4 regions of the Rhizobium sp. AG855 genome follow, and region 3 is predicted to be linked to each of the others. Evidence: riboswitches for the same ligand, from Rfam matches in the RefSeq annotation. Region 3 holds a riboswitch; each other region holds the start of a gene.
The links. Region 3 has a riboswitch for cobalamin ahead of nrdH (glutaredoxin-like protein NrdH). Riboswitches for the same ligand answer to the same signal wherever they lie in the genome.
Positions count from the first base shown of each region.

Region 1 (5,572 bases), on a different contig from region 3:
CATGTTCCGCCGGGTGCGCTCGGTCCGTCGGGCGAGGTCATTCCGGCCAATATCCTGTCAAAGGCACCTTCGGCCGAACTGCGCCCCAACCAGACGGATCAGGATTCGCTGCCGCCCTATCCGGTGCTCGACGACATCCTCGAATGCCTGGTGGAGAAGGAAATGGGCGTCGACGAGATCGTGGCGCGCGGCCATGACATTGCGACCGTGCACCGGGTCGAGCATCTGCTCTATCTTGCAGAATACAAACGTCGGCAGTCGGCGCCGGGGGTGAAGATCACCAAGAAGAATTTCGGGCGCGATCGTCGCTATCCGATCACGAACCGGTTCCGGGATCGCTGATGAGCGTGGGAATGCGGGACAGCGAGCCTCGGACACCAATGCCTGAATTTACAGCGGAAGAACGAGGCTACATTTTTGCTGTTGCGGCGGAGGGTCACCAGGACAGTGGTTTCTACCGGACGGTCTCGGGCGCCGCCTACTTTTTCCCTTCCGTGGTGATAGGCTGCTATGGTCTGTGGGATGGGAGTTTCAAGATACTTGGCATTGGTTTCCTGACGTTGATCGTCAGCATGGCCTGGGGCTTCTACACCGAATGGCGCACCAGTCACTACGAACGAACGGGGCGGGCGATCGTCGCCAAGCTGCGGCAGGCGATCGAAGATCGCCCGGTCGTCGATTGATACTTTCAGGGAGACCATGATGCGCAGCTCGGTCGAGATTTTCGATATGGCCACCCGCGAATGCGAGGTCGTCTGGCAGACGGACGACCTCGTGGAGGCGCCGAACTGGTCGCGGGACGGCGAGTTTCTCGTCGTCAACGGCGACGGTCTTCTCTACGCGCTGTCGCTGGACGAGGACGACCCGGAGCCCGAGCCGGTCGATACGGGCTTTGCCGTCCGCCTCAACAACGATCACGGCATTTCCCCGGATGGCGCGTCGATCGCCTTTTCGGACCATACGCTCTACGGAAAATCCTGCATCTACCTGCTGGGCGATGGCGACGACGAGCCGCGCCAGGTTACCGACAAGATGCCGTCCTATTGGCATGGTTGGTCGCCGGACGGGAAGGAACTTGCCTATTGTGGTGACCGAGGTGGAGTCTTCGACATCTACACGATCTCGATCAAGGGCGGACCCGAGCGGCGGCTGACACATGGCGAGGGGCACAATGACGGGCCGGACTATTCGGCTGACGGTCAGTGGATCTATTTCAACTCCAGCCGCACCGGCACCATGCAGATCTGGCGGATGCGCACCGATGGGTCCGATCTGCAACAGTTGACCTCGGACGGCTATGGCGACTGGTTTCCGCATCCGTCGCCTGACGGAAGCAAGGTGTTGTTCCTCTCCTATGATGCCGACGTGACGGGTCATCCGCGCGACAAGCAGGTCCGGCTGCGGCTGATGGATGCCGATGGCAGCAATGTGGAGACTCTCATCGAATTTTTCGGCGGGCAGGGCAGCATCAATGTCCCCAACTGGTCTCCCGATGGAGCAGCCTTCGCCTTTGTCCGCTACTTCCCGACCACGGACTGATGGTGTCGCATTTGGCTCTGGGCGGCCCGCCTGACCTGAGGTAGAACTCCGGCGTCAGGTGCCTGCCGACAGGCGGGAGAATCGGGAAGCCGGTGCAATTCCGGGACGTGCCCAGCGCTGTGAGGCGGATGTCTGTGCCAAGGGGAAACCCAGCCACTGGTCGATGTACCGGGAAGGCGGCACAAGACGGTCGAAGCCGAGTCAGAAGACCGGCCTGATACGATAGACCTTGCCCGCGTGGACGGCGGGCGGTTGCGCTGTGTTGGAGACAACAGCATGCACGACTTGTCGAACGAGGCCCTCGTCCGGGCCAATGCCTTTTCCGATGCGGAGAAGGATGCCGTTTACCGCGCCATAGAAACCCGTCGCGATGTGCGCGACCAATTCCTGCCTGATCCCTTGCCCGACGACCTCGTCCGGCGCCTGCTGTCGGCTGCACACGCTGCGCCTTCGGTCGGTTTCATGCAGCCCTGGAACTTTCTTCTGATCCGCAGCCGCGCTCAGCGCGAGGCGATCTGGGGTGCCTTCGACAAGGCCAATCACGAAGCCGCCGCGCTGTTTTCCGGTGAGCGCCAGCAGGCATATCGATCCTTGAAACTTGAGGGTATCCGTAAGGCACCGCTCAATATCTGCGTCACCTGCGATCCTGATCGGGCTGGCCCCGTTGTGCTCGGTCGCACGCACAATCCGCGCATGGATGCCTATTCCACCGTCTGTGCCATCCAGAACCTTTGGCTTGCCGCGCGTGCCGAAGGTGTGGGCGTCGGTTGGGTCAGCATCTTTCATGAGACGGAGGTCAAGGCGATCCTGGGCATTCCCGAGCGTGTCGAGATCATCGGATATCTCTGCCTTGGCTTTGTGAACGAACTCTACGCTTCACCGGAACTGGAGGTGAAAGGCTGGCGCAGACGTCTCGCTCTGGATGATCTGGTCTTCGAGGAGCGATGGCCTGACGGCGAGGGGCGTCATGGCGGCTGATCTTCGCTATTCCTGAAGCGGCTGTGGTCCCGGTGCTGCCGGTTTGCGCAGGTCGATCTCATCGGACTGCGTCGGCAGGAAGACCGGGCCAACGCGGCGCACGTTCAATGCGGACGCATCCAGTTCGCGCTCGGGGGCTGGCGCCAGTGCGGAGGTCTGTTTCGTGGCTGCCTGTTGCGGCTTGATGGTGACGATCGAGGATTGATAGTCGGAAACTGCAGGCCGCGGGGTCATCCGCTGGTGGTAGCGCGCGAGATCGCACCGGCATTGGGGATCTTCGGCCGGTCGGCGTGTGCGGTAGACGAAGGCATTCGGCATGTCACGGTAGGACTGACCGGTCACGGCCGAAACCATATCGGAGGTTTCGCCTGAGGTCGCCGAATGGAAGAAAAGTTCGGTCTCCACGCCAGGGCACATCTGCTGGCATTGCGCCGCGTCGCGGGCGAAGTTGATCGCCGATGTTCGCGAGGAAATGGGAAAGAAGCCACCGTCACAGGTGCGCACGCACAGAGTTCGGACGTCGCCCGACGGCAGAATGCCGATTGTCGGACGGAAGGAGGCTGCGGCTTCACCCGCGCGATCCGGCCGATAAGGCTCAGGCAGCGTATCGAGATAAGGCACCCGTTGAGGTTCGTCCGGGGTCGAGGCAAGCGTGCCTTCGCCATTGCAGCCGTTGTCGGTGAGGGCTTGTTCAAGGCGTACGGCCTCGGCGGCTCCCAGCCCTTCGCGCAGTTCCACCAGCTTGCCGGTCAGAATTTGCTTGTTGCTTTCCATCCGGCTCAGAGCTTTGGCGAGATCGCCGCAATCGCTGCCGCCATCGGCGCGGATGGTCGTGATCGAAGAGGTGAGGCAGCGGAGCCGCCGCTGGTCCTGGCGGGCTTTGCGAAGTTCGAGATTCTGCTGCGCAATGGCGCCGGCATAACGATTGATGTCATCGGACGAGACCGACCGATCAACCGAAGCCAATCTGTCGCGCAGCCTCTCGCACGCCAGCGACGCGGCAGCGGCGTCCGCCAGAGATGTCGCAAGGAAGGCGACGGCGATCAGTGGGCCGAGCAATCTGGTCAGTGAATCCATGGCTCCAACTGGGTGGCTCCGACTGGGGGCCCCTGTCGGTACGCAACCTTGTATGCAGTCCCTGTACAATACGGCACTTGATTACAAAGTAAAATGACAGGGAAGAGAGCGACCGGGGCGCCCAACCGCCGGCCGCTCCCCGCTTCAGGCGGCGCGGGCCGATGCGAGTGTCATCGGCTGCTCCAACACGCTGCCGTCGATGGTGGCAACAGCCTTCATCCGCTCCAGCAGATCTTGGCTTACGTCCCAGGACACGGCCACGGCCTGCACGGAACCGATGCGCTGCGGATCGGCGATGCGCTCGCCTGGGCAGCCCATGCGCTTGAACATACGTTCCAGGAAAACGTCGGTGACGGTGACGATGTGGCTGAGGCCGGAGGCGAGGCCGAGTTCACCCACGCCGCACATCAGTTCGGCGGCGGCAATCGTCACCTGGTTGTTTGCGCGGTCCTGGGAGATCTCCGGATCGATGCAGAAGCGGCTGGATTCCCAGATCGCGGCGCTGCGGATTTCGGGGCCTGCGCCGAGCAATTGCGGAAAGGTGTCGTCCAGCATGTTCGGCCCAAGGGTCGGGAGCAGCCGCAGCGCACCTCTTAGCGACCCGTTGTCGCCATAGGACAGGACGTAGATCGGGTTCGCGCGGTCATAGTGGTCGATCTCCCAGGCGTCATGCACCTGCACATCCCAGCGCAGAAGGTCGTGGAACACCCGTTTGCGCAACCTGTGCATGGCATCAATGTCAGTGGGAAATTGATGGCGCCGGGCGCCGTTGATGATCCGGATCATGCTGAACTCCTTGAATTATCGTTGGAGCGGACAGCATGGCGGGGAGGTAGAGTGACTGAAACTGGCGGTGGCGACAGCTTTGTTGAATGCAATCTATGATATGATGGTTTGCCCCGATTGTCGTCAACCGGTGGGACGGTCCGTAAAGCGGGGAATGAGGCCCTGCCAGACAGCTTCTGCTACCGCCTGGGCATTGTTGACGACATCCAACTTGTGGCGCGCGTTGGCCATGAAATAGCGGACGGTCCGCTCCGTGATGCCGAGGATAATCGCCGCTTCCCAGTAGCTCTTGCCGGCGGCGATCCATGCCAGCGTCTCACTTTCACGGCGCGTGAGCAGCGTTTTTGTCCGGCGCCTGTGAGGTTTGGGTTGAGCAGACTTGGCGAGCCGTGCGTGAAGACGTCCGCCAAGGCTTGCGACATCGCGATCGTTGAGCCTGCGCCACTCTCTCCATTGCTCCTGATCGCCTGCGGCTTCGATCAGAAGGCCGGCACGCCGTCCGGGGTAAGACAGCAGGGGGTAGCCCACGCCGATGTGTGCGTTTACGTCGGCGCCGGGTCGACCTGCAGCAGGGGGCGTGGAGAGAGGGCCAAAATCCACCTGCACGGGTTCGAGTTCGGAAAGGACCTGCAGGAGCTGATCACGAAACGGGCGTTCCAGCAGAAGTCTCGCCGTCCTTGCTGTGTCACTCGGTCTGCTGTGCACGAGCCTGTGCAGTTTCAGCCGTTCGGAGCCGACAATCCCATCCACATAGATGATGGCACCTGTCCGATAGCCAGCCTGGATCTTTTGCAGAAAGGCAGATGGTTCGAACCGCTCCTGTTGGTCGAGCCAGTCCAGCAGGTCGAAATACACGCCCTCTTGCCCCATCGAATGACCCTAGATTCTCAGGGATACAATTTCGGGGCTGCAGCTCTGACTTGTCCAGCGGCAATTCTACGCGTGAGGCCCCGGCATTGCTGCCGAGGCCCGTGCGTCTGTGTCGTCTCGCTTATTACGGCTGGGATGCCTCGACCACCGCCAAAGCCGCCATGTTGACGACGCCGCGGGAGGTGACCGAGGTCGACAACACATGGGCGGGCAGGGCTGCACCGAGCAGGATTGGACCCACATGCAGTGCATCCATCATCGTGCGGACAATTCCGAGCGAAATATTGGCGGCGTCGAGGTTCGGGAAGACGAGGAGATTGGC
Region 1 covers NZ_RAQG01000003.1:1,259,641-1,265,212, forward strand. Annotated here, with positions in the region: gene DFO46_RS06120 (NAD+ synthase) at 1-342, shown strand, start outside; gene DFO46_RS06125 (hypothetical protein) at 342-683, shown strand; gene DFO46_RS06130 (TolB family protein) at 703-1,539, shown strand; cobalamin riboswitch at 1,579-1,772, shown strand; gene bluB (5,6-dimethylbenzimidazole synthase) at 1,816-2,517, shown strand; gene DFO46_RS06140 (DUF2865 domain-containing protein) at 2,524-3,594, opposite strand; gene DFO46_RS06145 (acyl-homoserine-lactone synthase) at 3,739-4,380, opposite strand; gene DFO46_RS06150 (helix-turn-helix domain-containing protein) at 4,504-5,250, opposite strand; gene DFO46_RS06155 (NADP-dependent malic enzyme) at 5,375-5,572, opposite strand, start outside.
Region 1: another riboswitch for cobalamin. It lies ahead of bluB (5,6-dimethylbenzimidazole synthase); the one in region 3 lies ahead of nrdH (glutaredoxin-like protein NrdH).

Region 2 (5,572 bases), on a different contig from region 3:
CAGGGGCGATCGAAATAGGTATCAATGCGGGTACCGACGGCCTGGATGACGAGGCGCATCGGCTTGCCGGGAACGTCGATGAAGCCCTTGAGGCGCAGGATGTCGTGCTTTTCGATGACAGGCTTCAGGCGGTCGATGAATTCGGAAGCGTCCTTGATCGCGCCGAGCTTCAAAACGAAGCTTTCGAACTCGTCGTGGTCATGATGATGGTCGTGGTCTTCGCCGGAGGCATGCAGCGCCTCGTGCTCCAGCTCGTGATGCGACTTGCGGTTTTCGATGTCATCTTCGGTGCTGGCGCCGATGCCGAGCAGAACCAGCGAGGGCACTTCGCCGTTCTTTGCCTCGATCATCGAGGGCTTGCGGCTGGTGCGGCCGGTCACCTCGGCGCGCACGGCGGCAATGCCGGCAGCGTCGAGCAGGTCGGTCTTGTTGAGGACGATCAGGTCAGCGCAGGTGAGCTGATCCTCGAAGAGTTCCTCAATCGGGCTTTCATGGTCGACACTGTCGTCCTCCGCCCGCTGGGCGGCGACCGCGTCATGGTCGTCGGCAAATCGGCCGGCAGCAACGGCAGCACTGTCGACAACGGTCACGACACCGTCGACCGTCACGCGGGTGCGGATATCCGGCCAATTGAAGGCGGCGACCAGCGGCTGTGGCAGCGCCAAGCCCGAGGTCTCGATGACGATGTGGTCGGGCTTCACGTCACGGTCGAGCAGCTTCTGCATGGTCGGCACGAAATCGTCGGCAACGGTGCAGCAGATACAGCCATTGGTGAGCTCGATGATGTCGTCCTCGGTGCAGTTGTCGGCGCCGCAGCCCTTCAACACGTCGCCATCGACGCCGAGATCGCCGAATTCGTTGATGATCAGCGCGATCTTCTTGCCGCCGGCATTCATCAGCATGTTGCGGATGATGGTGGTCTTGCCCGCGCCGAGGAAACCGGTGATCACGGTGGCGGGGATCTTTTGCTGCAACATGGTTCAACCCTTCATTTTCAGCGGCAGTCCGGCCGCGACGAAATAGACTTCAGCCACTTGCGCGGCGATCGATTGGTGGAGACGACCGGCATGGTCGCGGAAGGCGCGGGCCATCCTGTTTTCGGGCACGATGCCAAGGCCGACTTCGTTGGTGACGAAGATGACGGTGGCCTGGAGGTCGCCGAGCATGGCGGCGAGTGCTGCACCTTCTGCGTCGACGTCACGGCCCTCTTCCATCATCAGATTGGTAACCCACAGCGTCAGGCAGTCGACGAGGATGACCCGGCCGGGTCGGTCGAGCGCCCTCAGAGCGCCGATCAGGTCGAGCGGCGCCTCATGGGTCGTCCAGCCACCATCGGCACGGTCGGCCTTGTGTGTTTCGATGCGGGCGCGCATCTCGTCGTCCCAGGCGCGGCCGGTTGCGAGGTAGACACGGTCGAAGCCAGTGTCGCGCGCCATGGTTTCGGCAAAACGAGATTTGCCGGATCGGGCGCCGCCGAGAACAAGTATGGATCGGGAATGGGATGTTGTCATGGAGCGCCGAGGCCTCCATGCAGCGACGCGCACTGATGCCACCCCTCGGGAGCCGCAGGATCCGCCTTTGCAGAGAAGCTGCGCCAAAACGGCGTGAGCCCCCTGCGGGACCCAGAGGGTCCGCATGTCTCAAACGTCGCCAAGACAACCTCCGTGTTGGCAACGGGGATTGCTCCCCAGGTGGGCGTTATGCCCGTCACGGATGGCAGGTCTCCTGGCTCGCAGGTCGTGGCACGGATGCCAGCGGGTCTTCCTCGCCTTCCCGGAGTTTTTGCGACACGAAGAGGCGGACGATTCGTAGAGAAAGAGGCGTCCAGCCCCGGCTATTCGTGTCGCCACTCCAGTGGCTTTTCCCACCTCCGCGAAGCGACGGCCGACCGCACCGCGCGGTCCGTTGCCATCGATCTCAAAAGGCAGGATGGAAGACCCTCACTGCAATACAGTCGCGGGGTCGGCTGCGTTCGGCTTGCCCTGGATGGGTCCAGGCCTTCGCATTCCCTTTTGCTCTCCGGGCGACATCTCTGCCGTCCGGAAACCATCCGCGACTAGGATTAGGCGCGGGCCCCGCCCAAGTCAATCGCGGCAGCGGCATCGGCCCGCGTTAAAAACGTCAAGCTCCAAGCCCGGAAATCACGGCTTGGGCGTAAGGCAATCGCTGGCAATCGTCGGGTCGCAGCCGGTGCCGAGACGCACCGCGCCGCGTGCACCCTGCTCGACCGTGGTGCCGGATTTCACTTCCGCCGCAGCACGGGCCGGCTGGGCGGGGAATGCGGTCGGCTGGGGCGCTGCCGTCGGGACGACAGGCGGAGCCGCCATCACTTCAGACGCCGGCTTGGGAGCCTGTGCTGGCAAGGGTTTGGCAGGAATCACGGCGGCCGGAGCAGCCGGCCTTGCGGCTGCCCGCACCGGCGGTGATGGCAACGTCCCCTGAACCTCCGGATCGGTCTTCAGGCGCGTCGAAATCTCGGGGCGAACCGGGACTCTGCGCTTCATGGGATGGGCAAGCGAAAAGTCGAAGCGGATGCGCGCGGCAATTTCCTCGGCAAGCGACGCGCGCGCAAAGCGCGGGTCGTTGGTCGGAGCGTTGACGACATATCGACCTTCTGCGACCGGGTCCCCCGTCTCGACGGAGGTCGCGATCACGCTTACATGCGCCCGCTCCAGGCGCCGGCGCGCGCCTTCGCCGTTGTCCAGACGATCGATCTTGACCATCAACACGACACGCTCGGCGCCCGGCGGCGGATTGGTGGCAGCAATGGCCGCCGACACGCGTGCGTCAACGCCGGCTATGAGATCGAGCGGCATGCGCGCGTCAGCCATCACGGTGACGTTTCGAACATAGTAGACCAGCGGCCGGGGAAACATGCGGGCCTGGATGCTCGCACAGGAGACAAGGCACAGCACGAGCCCAAACGCGATTGCGGTGCGCAGACGACGAACTGTCATAACGACTCCGGCGGTGATTCTTCCCGCCAGAGCATCGGTCCATTATGGTTAGCGCAAAGTTAAGTTGCCGGGTCGAGGGCGGCAAACAATGCGGCGGCGGCCGCGTATTCCGCGTAACGCGCCTCGCGGCGGGCTTCGGCCTCCTCGTCGCTGCCCCAGTGTTCACTGGTCCAGTCTTCATCGACATGGGCGAGCGCCCAGACTGTGTCGAGATCGAATGCGCCTTCGGCGAAGGCGAGTGCCAGAACGGCAGAGCCGGTCAGGGTCGTCACGACATTCAGACAGGAAATCCGGAACGGCTCACGATAGGCATTGAGCGCGGTCGCATAGGCGGCAATCGCTGCGGCTGGCTGGGCCTGGTGCATCACTCCCTCGACGAGAATGAAGCGGGCCTGGTGGGCGGCGGCAATCCACGCCAGCACCGGATCCCAGCTCTTCGCCTGGCGCTCGACCAGCTCCTTCGGCGCATCGGCGCGGTAACAAAGAAGGTCGCTTCCGGCAAAACGCACGATCTCGTCGAAGACGTCATCAAGACTGATGGCAACCGCATCGATGGCGGTATTCGCGAGCTTGGTGATCGGCATCTTGGCCGGGTCGATATGCTCACCTTGAGCGGCCCATTCTGCCACGACCAGTTCTGCGGCCTCACGCGTCGGCAGGGTCAGCGCCTTCTTCGCCGGGGTCTTCACGGACTTGCCGTCGAGCAGGACAGAGAAGCCCTCCGGCCCTTCTGCAATGGAAGCATCCTTGTAGAACCGTTTCGGCAGCGGCCGCTTCATCTGGATCTGGGCACGGCGTACCGGATCCTCGTGGCTGTGCTCCGGAACGAAGGTGCCGAAAATGTCCTTGTCGAGCTCGTCGCGCATGAAGTGCTCCTAGTGAATATAGGCCAGAAGGTCGGCCGGCCGTTCGACGACGGCATCGGCCCCGGCGTTCCAGAGATCCTCGACCGCAGCATAGCCCCAGCCAACCCCGATGGCGGTCGCGCCAGCGGCTTTTGCCATTTGCATGTCGTACACCGCATCGCCGATGACAATCGTCTCGCGCGGCACGATGCCGGCTTCGTCACAGCATTCGTTGACCATCGCCGGATGCGGCTTGGACGGGCAGTCGTCCGCCGTGCGGCAGAACAGGAAATGGGGTTTTAGTCCATGGCCTTCAAGAATCGTTTCGAGGCCACGGCGTGATTTGCCGGTGACGGCACCCAGCCAGATATCTTCGCGCGCGATCAGCGTGTCGAGGACCTCGCGGATACCGTCGAACATAGTCTCGCCGAAGCCGGACGTGCGGCGCACCTCTGCGAAGATCGCCTTGTAATGCGCCGCCATGGCAACCGCCTCATCGTCGGCATGCGGCTTGCCATCCATACGGGCTATCGCGATGTCGAGCGTCAGGCCGATGATCGACTTGGTCGTGGCAAAGGCCGGTTCGGGCTTCTGGAAATCGCGGAAGGTGTGGCGCATGACCTCATGGATCAGGCCGGCGCTGTCGACCAGCGTGCCGTCGCAATCGAAGAGAACAAGCTTCATTCGGCGTCCCTGTCACCGTCGCGCTGGTCGAAACCGAGCAGGTTCCAGCTCTGCACCATGTGCGGCGAGAGAGGTGCGGTCACCTTCAGCCGTCCGCCATTGGGATGCGGCAGGTCGATGTAGCGTGCATGCAGGTGCAGACGCTTCTGGATGCCGCCGGGGAAATCCCAATTGTGGTCGTCGATGAAGTATTTGGGATCACCGATGATCGGATGCCCGATATGGAGCGCGTGGACACGCAGCTGATGGGTGCGGCCCGTATAGGGCTCCATCTCCAGCCAGGCGAGGTTCTGAGCGGCGGTATCGACAACCCGGTAATAAGTCACCGCGTGATCGGCGCCCTCCTCGCCATGTTTGCAGACCCGCATGCGGTCGCCCTCGTCGGTCTGGTCCTTGGTAAGCCAGGTCGAGATCTTGTCCTCGTGCTTGCGCGGCACGCCCTTCACCAGCGACCAGTAGATCTTCTTGGTGTCGCGCTCGCGGAAGGCCGCCGTCAGCTTCTGGGCGGCGCCGCGCGTGCGGGCGACGACGAGCACGCCCGAGGTGTCGCGGTCCAGGCGATGCACCAGGCGCGGCTTCTCGCCCTTCTTGCTGGTCCAGGCTTCGAGCATCTGATCGATATGGCGGTTGAGGCCGGAGCCCCCCTGGACAGCGAGACCGGCGGGCTTGTTGAGCACGAAGACCTTTTCGTCCTCATGCAACAGCATGCGCGACAGGAGTTCATGGTCGTCGCCATGCTTCAGGTCGTGACTGGACATCGGTCCGGTCTTCTTGGCGTCCACGTCCATCGGCGGAATGCGCACCACCTGGCCGGGCTGAACCCGGGCGTCGGACTTGACGCGGCCGCCATCGACACGCACCTGACCGGAGCGCAGGAGTTTCTGCAGGGCACCGAAGCCGAGACCCGGATAGTGGATCTTGAACCAGCGGTCGAGGCGCATGCCGGCCTCGTCTGCCTCCACGGTGATATGTTCGATGCCAGCCATCTGGGTTCTTTCATTCTGCAAGCGGGCAGAGCCCTTTGTCCGGAGCCTTTAGTTGATTTCGGCCCGGAAGGGAAAGCAGAAATGAAATCGGCGCCTCAGA
Region 2 covers NZ_RAQG01000003.1:1,755,817-1,761,388, forward strand. Annotated here, with positions in the region: gene cobW (cobalamin biosynthesis protein CobW) at 1-977, opposite strand, end outside; gene cobU (bifunctional adenosylcobinamide kinase/adenosylcobinamide-phosphate guanylyltransferase) at 981-1,511, opposite strand; cobalamin riboswitch at 1,698-2,066, opposite strand; gene DFO46_RS08565 (hypothetical protein) at 2,142-2,957, opposite strand; gene DFO46_RS08570 (ATP12 family protein) at 3,017-3,823, opposite strand; gene DFO46_RS08575 (HAD family hydrolase) at 3,833-4,486, opposite strand; gene DFO46_RS08580 (RluA family pseudouridine synthase) at 4,483-5,472, opposite strand; gene crcB (fluoride efflux transporter CrcB) at 5,568-5,572, opposite strand, start outside.
Region 2: another riboswitch for cobalamin. It lies ahead of cobU (bifunctional adenosylcobinamide kinase/adenosylcobinamide-phosphate guanylyltransferase); the one in region 3 lies ahead of nrdH (glutaredoxin-like protein NrdH).

Region 3 (5,572 bases):
ACGTTGCCGCCGCTGTTGGAAGCGGTCTGCTTGCGAGGAATGAACGCCATTCCAACTTTCCGAATTCCAAAATCATGTCGATTGCCGGTTGCTTGAAGCCTTTTCCGATGCGTCTTAGGGTCAACTGCGCAATGCACCCATGTGGAGGCGGGCGGCAGGAGGGTCGTGATTACATGAATGATGTTTGGCGAACGGCTTTGTTGGCGCTTTTCATGGCGGGGCAGTTGGTTGACAGCGTTTCCGCCGCCGAGGGAACATGCCTTCGTGGTGTCAACCTTGCCGGAGCTGAATTCGGTCCGCTTCCGGGCACGTTTGGCAAAGACTATATCTACCCCTCTGTCGAAACGGTCGACTATTTTGCGTCAAAGGGTTTCAACACCGTCCGGCTTCCCTTCCTCTGGGAACGTCTTCAGCCGTCGCTGTTCGGGGACTTCGCACCCGATGAGGTGAAACGGCTGCACGAGACTGTTCTCTATATGCGCAACAAGGGTATCTCGGTGATACTCGACCCGCACAATTATGCGCGCTATCAAGGTCAGCTGATTGGTTCGCCGGATGTTCCGTCCGGGGCTTTCGTCGATTTCTGGCAGCGGCTCGCGCAGGAATTCGGACAGGATCCTGGCGTCATCTTTGCGCTGATGAACGAGCCCCACGATATTTCAGCGGTGAGTTGGCTGGGCATTGCGAACGAGGCGATCGCCGGCATACGCACCGTCTCGACCCGCAATCTGGTGATGGTTCCGGGTACGGCATGGACCGGCGCGCACAGTTGGTCTGCCGATTGGTATGGAGGCTCGAACGCCTCCGTGATGGCGGGTGTGCGAGATCCGGCCAACCATTTTGCCTACGAGTTTCATCAGTATTTCGATGAGGATTTCTCCGGGAAGAAAGACAGTTGCCTACGGTCTGAAGAGGCTGTTGCCTCGATCGGCAAGATTGCCAACTGGTTGCGAGCCAACCGAGCCAAGGGCTTTCTCGGCGAGTTTGGTGTCACGGGAGATCGATCCTGCATTGCCGCCGCCGCCGCCATGACGGAGGCGGTTGACGCCAACCGGGATGTGATGATCGGCTGGGCCTACTGGGCGGGCGGCGACTGGTGGCCGAAGGAGGAAGCACTCAACATCCAGCCGGTCGACGGTATGGATCGACCTCAATTGGCCGGGCTCTCTGCCGCGCTCGCAAGGCCGATGCCAAGCAGCAAGTGTAACATTCCGGACCGATCTTTCGGCGGGTGACGTCTTCTGTCGGCTGGAATTTGTCGAGGCTCTGCCCGGGCATGACCATGCGACGGCGAAGCCAGTAATGGCTGGTCTCATTCCCAGCGACGCCGATCTGGGCTGGTCGCCGCTCGCAGACAGTCGAGGTCTGGGTGTATGGGGCGAACCTCTATGACAGTCGAGGTTGAGCTCTGGACGGAAACACTGCTGGACGGAGAGCGCTGCCAGACCGAGCAGGGGCGCTTCGTCATGGTGGCCATCGACGAGGATCAGCGGCCATCACCAGTTATCCCCGATGGATTTGACGCAGGCTCATCATAGCCGTTGACGAGGATTTAACCTCGTATACCATATGTTGTGTTCGAGGTTCCCTTCGATTCGATTCGGATCATGGGCTAAGACGGGAATTCGGTAGCGGACATGATGTTCGTGAAGCCGAGGCTGCCCCCGCAACTGTGAACGGCGAGTGCCTGCTCCCTCATGCCACTGGGGTTTCCCCGGGAAGGCGGAGAAGGTGTGACGACCCGTGAGCCAGGAGACCTGCCTTGATCGAAACGTCCGCCGGCGGGGTGTCCGGCAGGGTGCGGTTGATTGCGTCCTGGTGAAGCCGGGCGTGCGCCGTTCTCGCTCCCCGTCATATCGTCAGCTTCGGGGTGAAGGCCATGAACATGTCATTCAAGATCGTCTCCGGTCCGTAGTCGTTTCGACTGCGGTAATTTTCCTGTCCCGTTCAATTTCAATCTCTGCTCCGGACCGAGCTCGATCCGGAACGACTTTCTGCGCCCATTCGTCACGAGGAACCCATGTCCATTACCGTCTACTCCAAGCCTGCCTGCGTCCAGTGCAACGCCACCACCCGTGCCCTCGACCGGCAGGGGATCGACTACACCGTCATCGATGTCTCCGAGGATGCGCAGGCCTTCGCGCTGGTGCGGGATCTCGGCTACCGTCAGGTGCCTGTCGTGGTGGCCGGCGAGCGGCATTGGGCGGGCTTCCGTCCGGACATGATCAGCGCGCTTGCCTGAAGGTCCGGCGCCGTGGGCGGCCTCGTCTATTTCTCCAGCACATCGGAAAATACCCGCCGCTTCGTCGAGAAGCTCGGGATCGAGGCCCTGCGCCTGCCGATCGCGCCGGGCGACGCGCCGCCGCCGGTCGCTGAGCCCTATGTCCTGGTCACGCCCACCTATGGCGGCGGCGAGGACAAGGGCGCGGTGCCGAAGCCGGTCATCCGCTTTCTCAACGATCCGGGCAATCGAAGCCTGATCCGCGGCGTGATCGCCGCAGGCAACACCAATTTTGGCGCGGCTTTCGGGCGCGCCGGCAAGATCATCGCCGACAAATGCGGCGTGCCGCTTCTCTACCGGTTCGAGCTTCTCGGCACGGATGAGGACGTCGCCCGTGTCACAGCAGGACTGGAACGATTTTGGAAACGCTAGAACTCGAAAGACCGGCCAAGGCCGCAGCACCTCAGCTGGATTACCACGCGCTCAACGCCATGCTGAACCTCTATGACGAGGACGGCCACATCCAGTTCGACAAGGACCGGCAGGCGGCCAAGCAATATTTCCTCCAGCACGTCAACCAGAACACGGTCTTCTTCCATAACCTGCGGGAAAAGCTCGATTATCTGGTGACGGAAGGCTATTACGAGCGCGAGGTTCTGGACCAGTATGCGTTCAATTTCGTGCGCGATCTCTTCGACGCGGCCTATGCAAGGAAGTTCCGATTCCCGACCTTTCTCGGCGCGTTCAAGTATTACACGTCCTATACGCTGAAGACCTTCGACGGAAAGCGCTATCTGGAGCGCTACGAGGATCGCGTCTGCATGGTGGCGCTGACGCTGGCGCGCGGCAACGAGGCGCTCGCCCGCGATCTCGTCGACGAGATCATTTCCGGCCGTTTCCAGCCGGCAACGCCGACCTTCCTCAATGCCGGCAAGAAACAGCGCGGCGAACTCGTGTCCTGCTTCCTGCTGCGCATCGAGGACAATATGGAAAGCATCGGCCGCTCGATCAATTCGGCGCTGCAGCTTTCCAAGCGCGGCGGCGGCGTCGCGCTTTCGCTGACCAATCTGCGCGAGATGGGCGCGCCGATCAAGCAGATCGAGAACCAGTCCTCCGGCGTCATTCCGGTGATGAAGCTTCTGGAAGACGCCTTTTCCTATGCCAACCAGCTCGGCGCGCGGCAGGGCGCGGGCGCGGTCTATCTCCATGCCCACCACCCGGACATCATGCGTTTCCTCGACACCAAGCGCGAGAATGCGGATGAGAAGGTCCGCATCAAGACGCTGTCGCTCGGCGTCGTCATTCCCGACATCACCTTCGAACTCGCGAAGAACAACGAGGACATGTATCTCTTCTCGCCGCATGACGTGGAGCGCGTCTATGGCGTGGCCTTCAGCGAGATTTCGGTGACGGAGAAATATCGCGAGATGGTCGCTGATGCCCGCATTGCCAAGAAGAAGATCAAGGCGCGCGATTTCTTCCAGGTGATTGCCGAAATCCAGTTCGAGAGCGGCTATCCCTACATCATGTTCGAGGACACGGTGAACCGCGCAAACCCGATTGCCGGCCGCATCTCGATGAGCAATCTCTGCTCCGAAATCCTGCAGGTGAGCGAGCCGAGCCAGTTCAACGAGGATCTGTCCTATGCTGAGATGGGCAAGGATATTTCCTGCAATCTCGGCTCCCTGAACATCGCCGCCGCGATGGATTCAGCCGATTTCGGCAAGACCATCGAGATTTCGATCCGGGCGCTGACCGCCGTCTCCGAAATGAGCAACATCGCCTCCGTGCCCTCCGTCGCCAGGGGCAATGACGACAGCCACGCCATCGGTCTCGGCCAGATGAACCTGCATGGCTATCTCGCCCGTGAGCGTATCTTCTACGGTTCGGAAGAAGGCATCGATTTCACCAATATCTATTTCTACACCGTGACCTATCACGCGCTGAAGGCGTCGAACCGGCTGGCGGTGGAGAAGGGCGGGAGCTTCAAGGGCTTCGAACACTCGAAATATGCGACCGGAGCGTATTTCGACAAATATACCGAACGCGCCTGGGCGCCGGCGACCGAAAAGGTCGCGGACCTGTTCGACAAGGCGGGCATTCATATTCCGACGCAAGCGGACTGGCTGGAGCTGAAGGCCGCCGTCATGGCCGGCGGGCTCTATAACCAGAACCTCCAGGCCGTGCCGCCGACGGGGTCGATCTCCTATATCAACCACTCGACCTCCTCGATCCATCCGATCGTTTCCAAGATCGAGATCCGCAAGGAAGGCAAGATCGGCCGCGTCTATTACCCGGCGGCCTATCTGACCAACGACAATCTCGACTACTATCAGGATGCCTATGAGATCGGGCCGGAAAAGATCATCGACACCTATGCGGCGGCCACCCAGCATGTCGATCAGGGCCTGTCGCTGACGCTGTTCTTCCGGGATACGGCCACGACCCGCGACATCAACCGGGCGCAGATCCATGCCTGGAAGAAGGGCATCAAGACCATCTATTACATCCGCCTTCGCCAGATGGCGCTGACCGGCACGGAAGTGCAGGGCTGCGTTTCCTGCGCATTGTGACCGCAAGGACCGATCCCATGAACATTCAGACGAAACCCCGGCCCGCCCGGCCGCTCGGCGGCATCCGCGCCATCAACTGGAACCGGATCGAGGACGACAAGGACCTTGAGGTCTGGAACCGCCTGACCTCGAATTTCTGGCTGCCGGAAAAGGTGCCGCTGTCGAACGACATTCCCTCCTGGGCGACCTTGCGGCCCGAGGAACAGACGCTCACCATCCGCGTCTTCACCGGACTGACGCTGCTCGACACGATCCAGAACGGGGTCGGCGCCATCAGGCTCATGGCCGATGTGCAGACCGCGCATGAAGAGGCCGTGCTCTCCAACATTTCCTTCATGGAGGCGGTGCATGCGCGCTCCTATTCCTCGATCTTCTCCACGCTCTGCCTGACGCCGGACGTGGACGACGCCTATCGCTGGTCGGAGGAAAACGAGTTCCTGCAGCGCAAATCCGCGCTGATCATGGAACAGTATGACGGCGGCGATCCGCTCAAGAAGAAGATCGCCTCGGTCTTCCTCGAAAGCTTCCTCTTCTATTCCGGCTTCTATCTGCCGATGTACTGGTCGAGCCGGGCCAAGCTCACCAACACCGCCGACCTGATCCGGCTCATCATCCGCGACGAGGCGGTGCATGGCTATTATATAGGCTACAAGTTGCAACGCGCGCTCGACCGCGAGCCGGAGGCGCGCAAACAGGAGATCAAGGACTTCGCCTTCGACCTGATCCTCGAACTCTACGACAACGAGGCGCGCTACACGGAAGACCTCTATGACGGCGT
Region 3 covers NZ_RAQG01000005.1:228,193-233,764, forward strand. Annotated here, with positions in the region: gene DFO46_RS23970 (hypothetical protein) at 1-50, opposite strand, end outside; gene DFO46_RS20300 (glycoside hydrolase family 5 protein) at 75-1,235, shown strand; cobalamin riboswitch at 1,565-1,780, shown strand; gene nrdH (glutaredoxin-like protein NrdH) at 2,021-2,242, shown strand; gene nrdI (class Ib ribonucleoside-diphosphate reductase assembly flavoprotein NrdI) at 2,255-2,653, shown strand; gene nrdE (class 1b ribonucleoside-diphosphate reductase subunit alpha) at 2,641-4,794, shown strand; gene nrdF (class 1b ribonucleoside-diphosphate reductase subunit beta) at 4,812-5,572, shown strand, end outside.

Region 4 (5,572 bases), on a different contig from region 3:
CGGTCACGCGGATCATAACGACGATCTCGGTAGATGCGGATGCCGCCATCAATATACTGGACATTGCTGGCATCCGTCGTCGTGGTGATCGGTGCTGCCGGGCGGATGACCTGCGCCTGGGCGGGGATCATGCTGGTCACAGCAAGGATCGATGCGAGAGCCGCGACGGCCGTCGTCTTCAATGCACGCTTCATGATGTTTCTCCCTGCATGTTTCTTCGGGTCGTCGGGAGCGGGGCATGCCCCGGTCCTCGACCGTGAAAGAAAGGTTAACGGGGCCAGCCTGAACTGAGAATTAACATGCCGTTCATGGCTCGCGCTTCGCGCGCAACGGTTCTGTGACCGCTCCGACGCGCAAGTGCCGGTTAACGACGGGAGGCGTGTTTTGTTCCCTGAGAGGCCTCAGCCATAGGGCGAGTAACATTGCGCGCGCGGGCCGTAATACGGCTGGAAGCTGTTGCTGCGCCAATGATAGGAGCGGTACCGATCGGCACACCAGCTGTAGTGGCGCGGGTTGAGACCGCCGCCATAGCCGACGATGTGACGGCGCGGGATCGGCACATCAATGATGACCCCGGCGCGCATGGAGCCGGGCGAGAACCAGAGCCCGTTATGATAAACATAACCTGGTCGGTGGAGCCTGTGGCCGTAGGGCCTGATACCATATGGGCGCGCCATGACCGTGACACGCTCATATTGGCGGTAGCTGGTATGGCGCTCATAGATGCGGATTTCGATGCCGCCGGCCTCAGCCTTGCTGCCGGACACCGCCAGACCGGTGAATGTCAGGCACAAGGCCGCGAAAACAGAAACAAGCTTCATGCGTGATCCCCCTTTGGCAATGCCCCACAAGCCCCCCGCCTTCATGGCTGGGGCTGGCCTGACCGCAATCAGCGGTCGGACAATCTGCTTGAGACAATGCTAATCGGGCTCTGAAGCGCCCGCAAGCGGGTGTGACTGCGCGGGGCATGTCTGCAACGAAATGAGGGCGAATCCGACCCGGACTCGCCCTCATTTCAATCACACACGATGTCGGGACTGAGCGCTCAGGCCTCGATCTCGATGTCGCCCTTCGGCCGTGAGCAGCAGGCGAGGATGTAGCCTTCGTCGATCTCGTCGTCGAGGATGCCGCCATTGTGGTCCATCTCGACCTCGCCGGAGATCTTCATCACCTTGCAGGTGCCGCAGAGGCCGGATTCGCAGGCCGCACCAATGCGCACGCCGGCGGCGCGGGCCGCCTGGAGAACCGTGTGGCCGGGGGCGCAGAGGCCGTCCTTGCCGGACATGGCGAACTTGACCTTGGTCGGCTGCTCGCCATCGGCATGGTCGGCGACCACCACCAAGGGCTCTGCCTTGACCGGCTGAAAGGCCTCTTCATGATAGTTCTTCATGTCGAAGCCAGCGCCCTCAAGCGCCTCGCGCACGGTTGCCATGAAGGGGGCCGGGCCGCAGCAGAAGACGGTGCGTTCGAGGAAGTCTGGCGCCAGCAGCGCGATCTTGGCCTTGTCGATGCGGCCCTTCAGGCCCGACCAGAGCTGACCGCGGCCGAGCTGCTCGATGATGAAGCCGAGCTGGAAGTTCGGCATGTCGCGCGCCTTGGCTTCCAGCTCCCAGCGGAAGATGATGTCGTCAGGCGAACGGGCGCAGTTCAGGAACGTGATGTCGCTGTCCGGGGCCCGGTCGCTGAGGTCACGGGTCATCGACATCATCGGCGTGATGCCCGAGCCGGCCGAGACGAAGAGGTATTTCTTGCCCGGATGGCGGGCATAGGAAAAATCGCCGAGCGGGCCAAACGCCTTCAGCGCCATGCCAGGCTTCAGGTTGTCGAACATCCAGCGCGTGCCGATGCTTTCGGCCTGCGCCTTCACCGTGACCGCAACCGTATAAGGGCGCGAGGGGCTGGAGGAGAGCGTATAGGTGCGCATCACCGGCTCAGGCTCGGCCGGGATCTCCAGCGTGACGAACTGGCCGGGCTGGTAACGGAACCAGAGACCCGGCTTGTTCGGCTTGAAGGTGAAGGTCATCACGTCGGGGGCTTCCGGCGTGACGGCAACACATTCGAGCAGATGCTCCCGGTCGGACCAGGGATGCATCTCATCGACGTGACGGTAGGGATTGACCGCGATGTTCATCTTTACGCCACCGCCGACAGGCGGGCCTTGTCGCCCTGCAGACGCTCGATCATGAAGTTCGAATACCATTCGACGAACTGCATGACGCCGCCTTCGTGATCGACCGAATAGGGACCGGGCTCATAAGCTGGCGAGCGAATGCCGAAGGCATTTTCCTCGACGATCGAGCGGTCCTGGTCGTTGGTCATGGTCCAGACATGGGTGAGTTCGTCGAGGTCGTAATCGACGCCTTCAACCGCATCCTTGTGAACCAGCCAGGTGGTGGTCACAGCCGTTTCCTCGGCCGAGATCGGCAGCACGCGGAAGGAGATCGCGTGGTCGCCGAGGATATGGTTCCAGGTGGTCGGGTAATGGAAGAGCAGCATGGTGCCGATATGGCTGATCTGCACGTCGCCGGAGAGCGGCTTCTTCACCGCGCGCTTGCCCGACATGGTATAGCTTTCGGCATCCTGGATCAGCGGCATGCGGGCGACGCGGAACTGGCCTGACGGGTCCATCTTGAATTCGGAGGGCAGGCCGGCGGCCTCGCAGCGCGCCCAGTGTTCGGCGATGAAGGGGTCATCCTTGGCGCCCTGCACGCCGGTTGCCGTCGGGGCTTCCGGATAGGTGCGGCAGAGTTCCGGATGGTTGCCGGCGCAGTGGTAGCATTCGCGGTTGTTTTCCCAGACGAGCTTCCAGTTGCCCTTTTCGATGATCGTGGTCTTGTGCGCGACCTTGGCTTCCGACAGGCGATGCGGCGCCATGTAGGGTTCGATCGAGGCGCGGACGGGGGCGAAATCCGGGGCTTCATTGGCGAGGCAGATGAAGATGTAACCGGCGACGGTTTCGCAATGGACCGTCTTCAGGCCGAAATCGGCCTTGTCGAAATTCTCGCCCATCTGGCGGGCGAAGACCAGCGAGCCGTCGAGATCATAGGTCCACTGGTGATAGGGACAGACGAGCTTGGCGGATGCGCCCTTGTCCTGGGTGCAGACACGGTGGCCGCGATGGCGGCAGGTGTTGTGGAAGGCGCGGATGACCTGGTCCTTGCCGCGCACGATGACGACGGGATAATCGCCGACCTGAACGGTGAAGTAGTTGCCGGCACGCGGGATCTCGCAATCATGGCCCATGAACAGCCAGTCGCGATACCAGATCGTCTCCATGTCGAGCTTGAAGTAATCCTGATCGATATAGAAGGGCTGCTCGAGGCTGAAGCCCTCGCGGCGGTTCTTCAGCTGGCGCAATGCCTTGGTCTGCAGGTCCATGTCGTCCTCGTTTTCCTAAATCGGCAGACGAGGAGCGCAGCAGGGATCCGCCCATCGGGATGGGGCAGAACACAACTATCTCCGGCCGCCCGCCGCGACCCTGATGTATATTTCCCGAGGCTGGTTTCCGGGCTGAGGAGTGGTCCATTGACGGACCGCGCTGGCGCCTTCCCAGGGGTCACCCCAGTGGCTTTGGGCCGAAACGCATTCTCCACCACCGTTGCGGGGGCAGCGCCGGATTTCGACCGGCTTCCCGATTTCCTGCCCTCCCTAGCTGGGCAGCACCTCGAGCGTCAGATCATCTAATCACAAGGGCGAAGGCGGCGCTGCACTGCGAAACGACACGGCAGAAATCGTTTGCGACATCGACGCGTTTGCCACCACACACAGAAGAAAGGCGAATTCTCTTTATATTTCCGAAAACTGCAGCAACGGGGAAGAATTTCCGATCTCGGCAATGGCGCAAACAAGCGATCCAAGGAAGTTCCGAAGATTTGCGTTGCGGCAAGCCTCGGGAAACCTCTGTGCTGCAGAATACCGGCAAATGATGATTAACCATGCTGCGGTAAGCTCAAGACATGAAGCCGGGCACCGTCAGAGCGTTACCATGCAGAAACTGAGATATTTCGCGGCATCCAAGACCGACAAGACAGGGCTTCCCGGCAAGGCGGCGCATACCGAATTCCTGCGAACCGGACGGATCTCGCGCCATCGCGACGACTGGGTGCCGGAGCAGAAACGCTATCTGACCTATGAGGAAGTGGCCGAGCGGACCGGCAAACGGCTGGAAGCAGCCGCCGACACGACCCATACGAGGATCAATTCCTTCCATCGCTCGATCCAGTTTCCCAAGATCATCTTCCACCGCACATTGGCCGACAGCCCGCATCTGGGTTACTGTCATGTGACGGCGGCGCGGACGAACTTCGCGCACTATGCCGATGTGCGCTGGGCCTTTTACATCGCGAACTTCTTCGCCGAGATCGGCGAGAACGAAGCCTTCTTCGAGCGTATCCGGCAGAACTATTCGCGGATGTATTTCGCGGTGGCGATGAAGCCGGAAGCGGAGGCGAAGAGCATGTCGATCGACCGTTCGATCCGCGACAACGGGTTGCTGTTTCGCACCCATGACCCCAAGGAAGCGCTCCGCAACGTGCTGTTGCTCGGCGCACGGGACGCCGAGCTTCGCAAGATCATCAGGAAGCTTTGAGCGCGATCACGCCCCGAAGCCGCCAACCGGCTTCTTCTTGTAGAGCAGCCAATCCTTCGAGACGTAATCCGATGCGCCGTAGACGGTGACGGTATCGCCGCCGGCCGCCTTGGAGGTGGCGAGCGCCTTTTCCGCAAAGTTGGTAAAGTCGAAGGCATTCGGGGCCTGCTCGGAGAAGCAGATGCCGAAGGACATCGACAGCTGACCCAAGCTGCGGCCGCCATTCGAACCGACGAGGGCGCTGGCCTTCAACTTGCCGCGCACGAGGTCCACGACGCGGCTGATCTCATCCTGATCCGAGGTGTAGAGCAGCAGGCCGAAGCGACCGCCATCGAAGCGGCAGGCGAGGTCGCCACCGCCGGAGACGGCTTCGAGAACCTTGCCAACCTGCATCAGCAGGCGTTCGGCGACGGTCGGACCCATCTGTTCCTGGATTCGCGCATACTCGTCGATCTCGCCGACGGCGACGCCGCAGAGGACGGGCATTTCGGGATTGGAATAGATCTTCGCGACGGCCTTATTGAAGGCGCGGCGGCTTGCGAGCCCGGTCAACGGATCGACGAATTTTGCGGCTTCGGCCTCTTCCGCCTCGCGCTGCAGATCGGCAAGGGCAGCGGTCTTGTCGACGACGGCGCGCACGACATTGCTGTTCTGGTGCGCGCGCTTCTCGGTTGCCGCCTTCAGCATCTTGATCGACTGGCCAAGCGGGGTGCCTTCGAGATCCGCCTCTGTCAGGATGGTGCGCGAGGCGTGGCCAATGACACGGCCGTAGTCGGTGAGGGAGATCTTCTCCTCGTTGAGAAGCGAGATGAAATTGCTCATTTCGGCGCGAACCTGACCGTTCTGGCGGCTCAGCAACCCGTCTTCATGCTGGTGGGGCAGGTATTTGCGTCCCAGTTCGTCAAGCGCTTCCTGGGTCTTGACCTTGCCAAGCGCGATGAAGTCGCGAACCAGCTCCGGATTGCTGCCCGAATAGGCCTCGTA
Region 4 covers NZ_RAQG01000003.1:2,677,567-2,683,138, forward strand. Annotated here, with positions in the region: gene DFO46_RS13330 (BA14K family protein) at 1-194, opposite strand, end outside; gene DFO46_RS13335 (BA14K family protein) at 402-821, opposite strand; gene DFO46_RS13340 (hybrid-cluster NAD(P)-dependent oxidoreductase) at 1,046-2,131, opposite strand; gene DFO46_RS13345 (aromatic ring-hydroxylating dioxygenase subunit alpha) at 2,134-3,378, opposite strand; cobalamin riboswitch at 3,479-3,682, opposite strand; gene DFO46_RS13350 (DUF6656 family protein) at 3,986-4,588, shown strand; gene DFO46_RS13355 (GGDEF domain-containing protein) at 4,595-5,572, opposite strand, start outside.
Region 4: another riboswitch for cobalamin. It lies ahead of DFO46_RS13345 (aromatic ring-hydroxylating dioxygenase subunit alpha); the one in region 3 lies ahead of nrdH (glutaredoxin-like protein NrdH).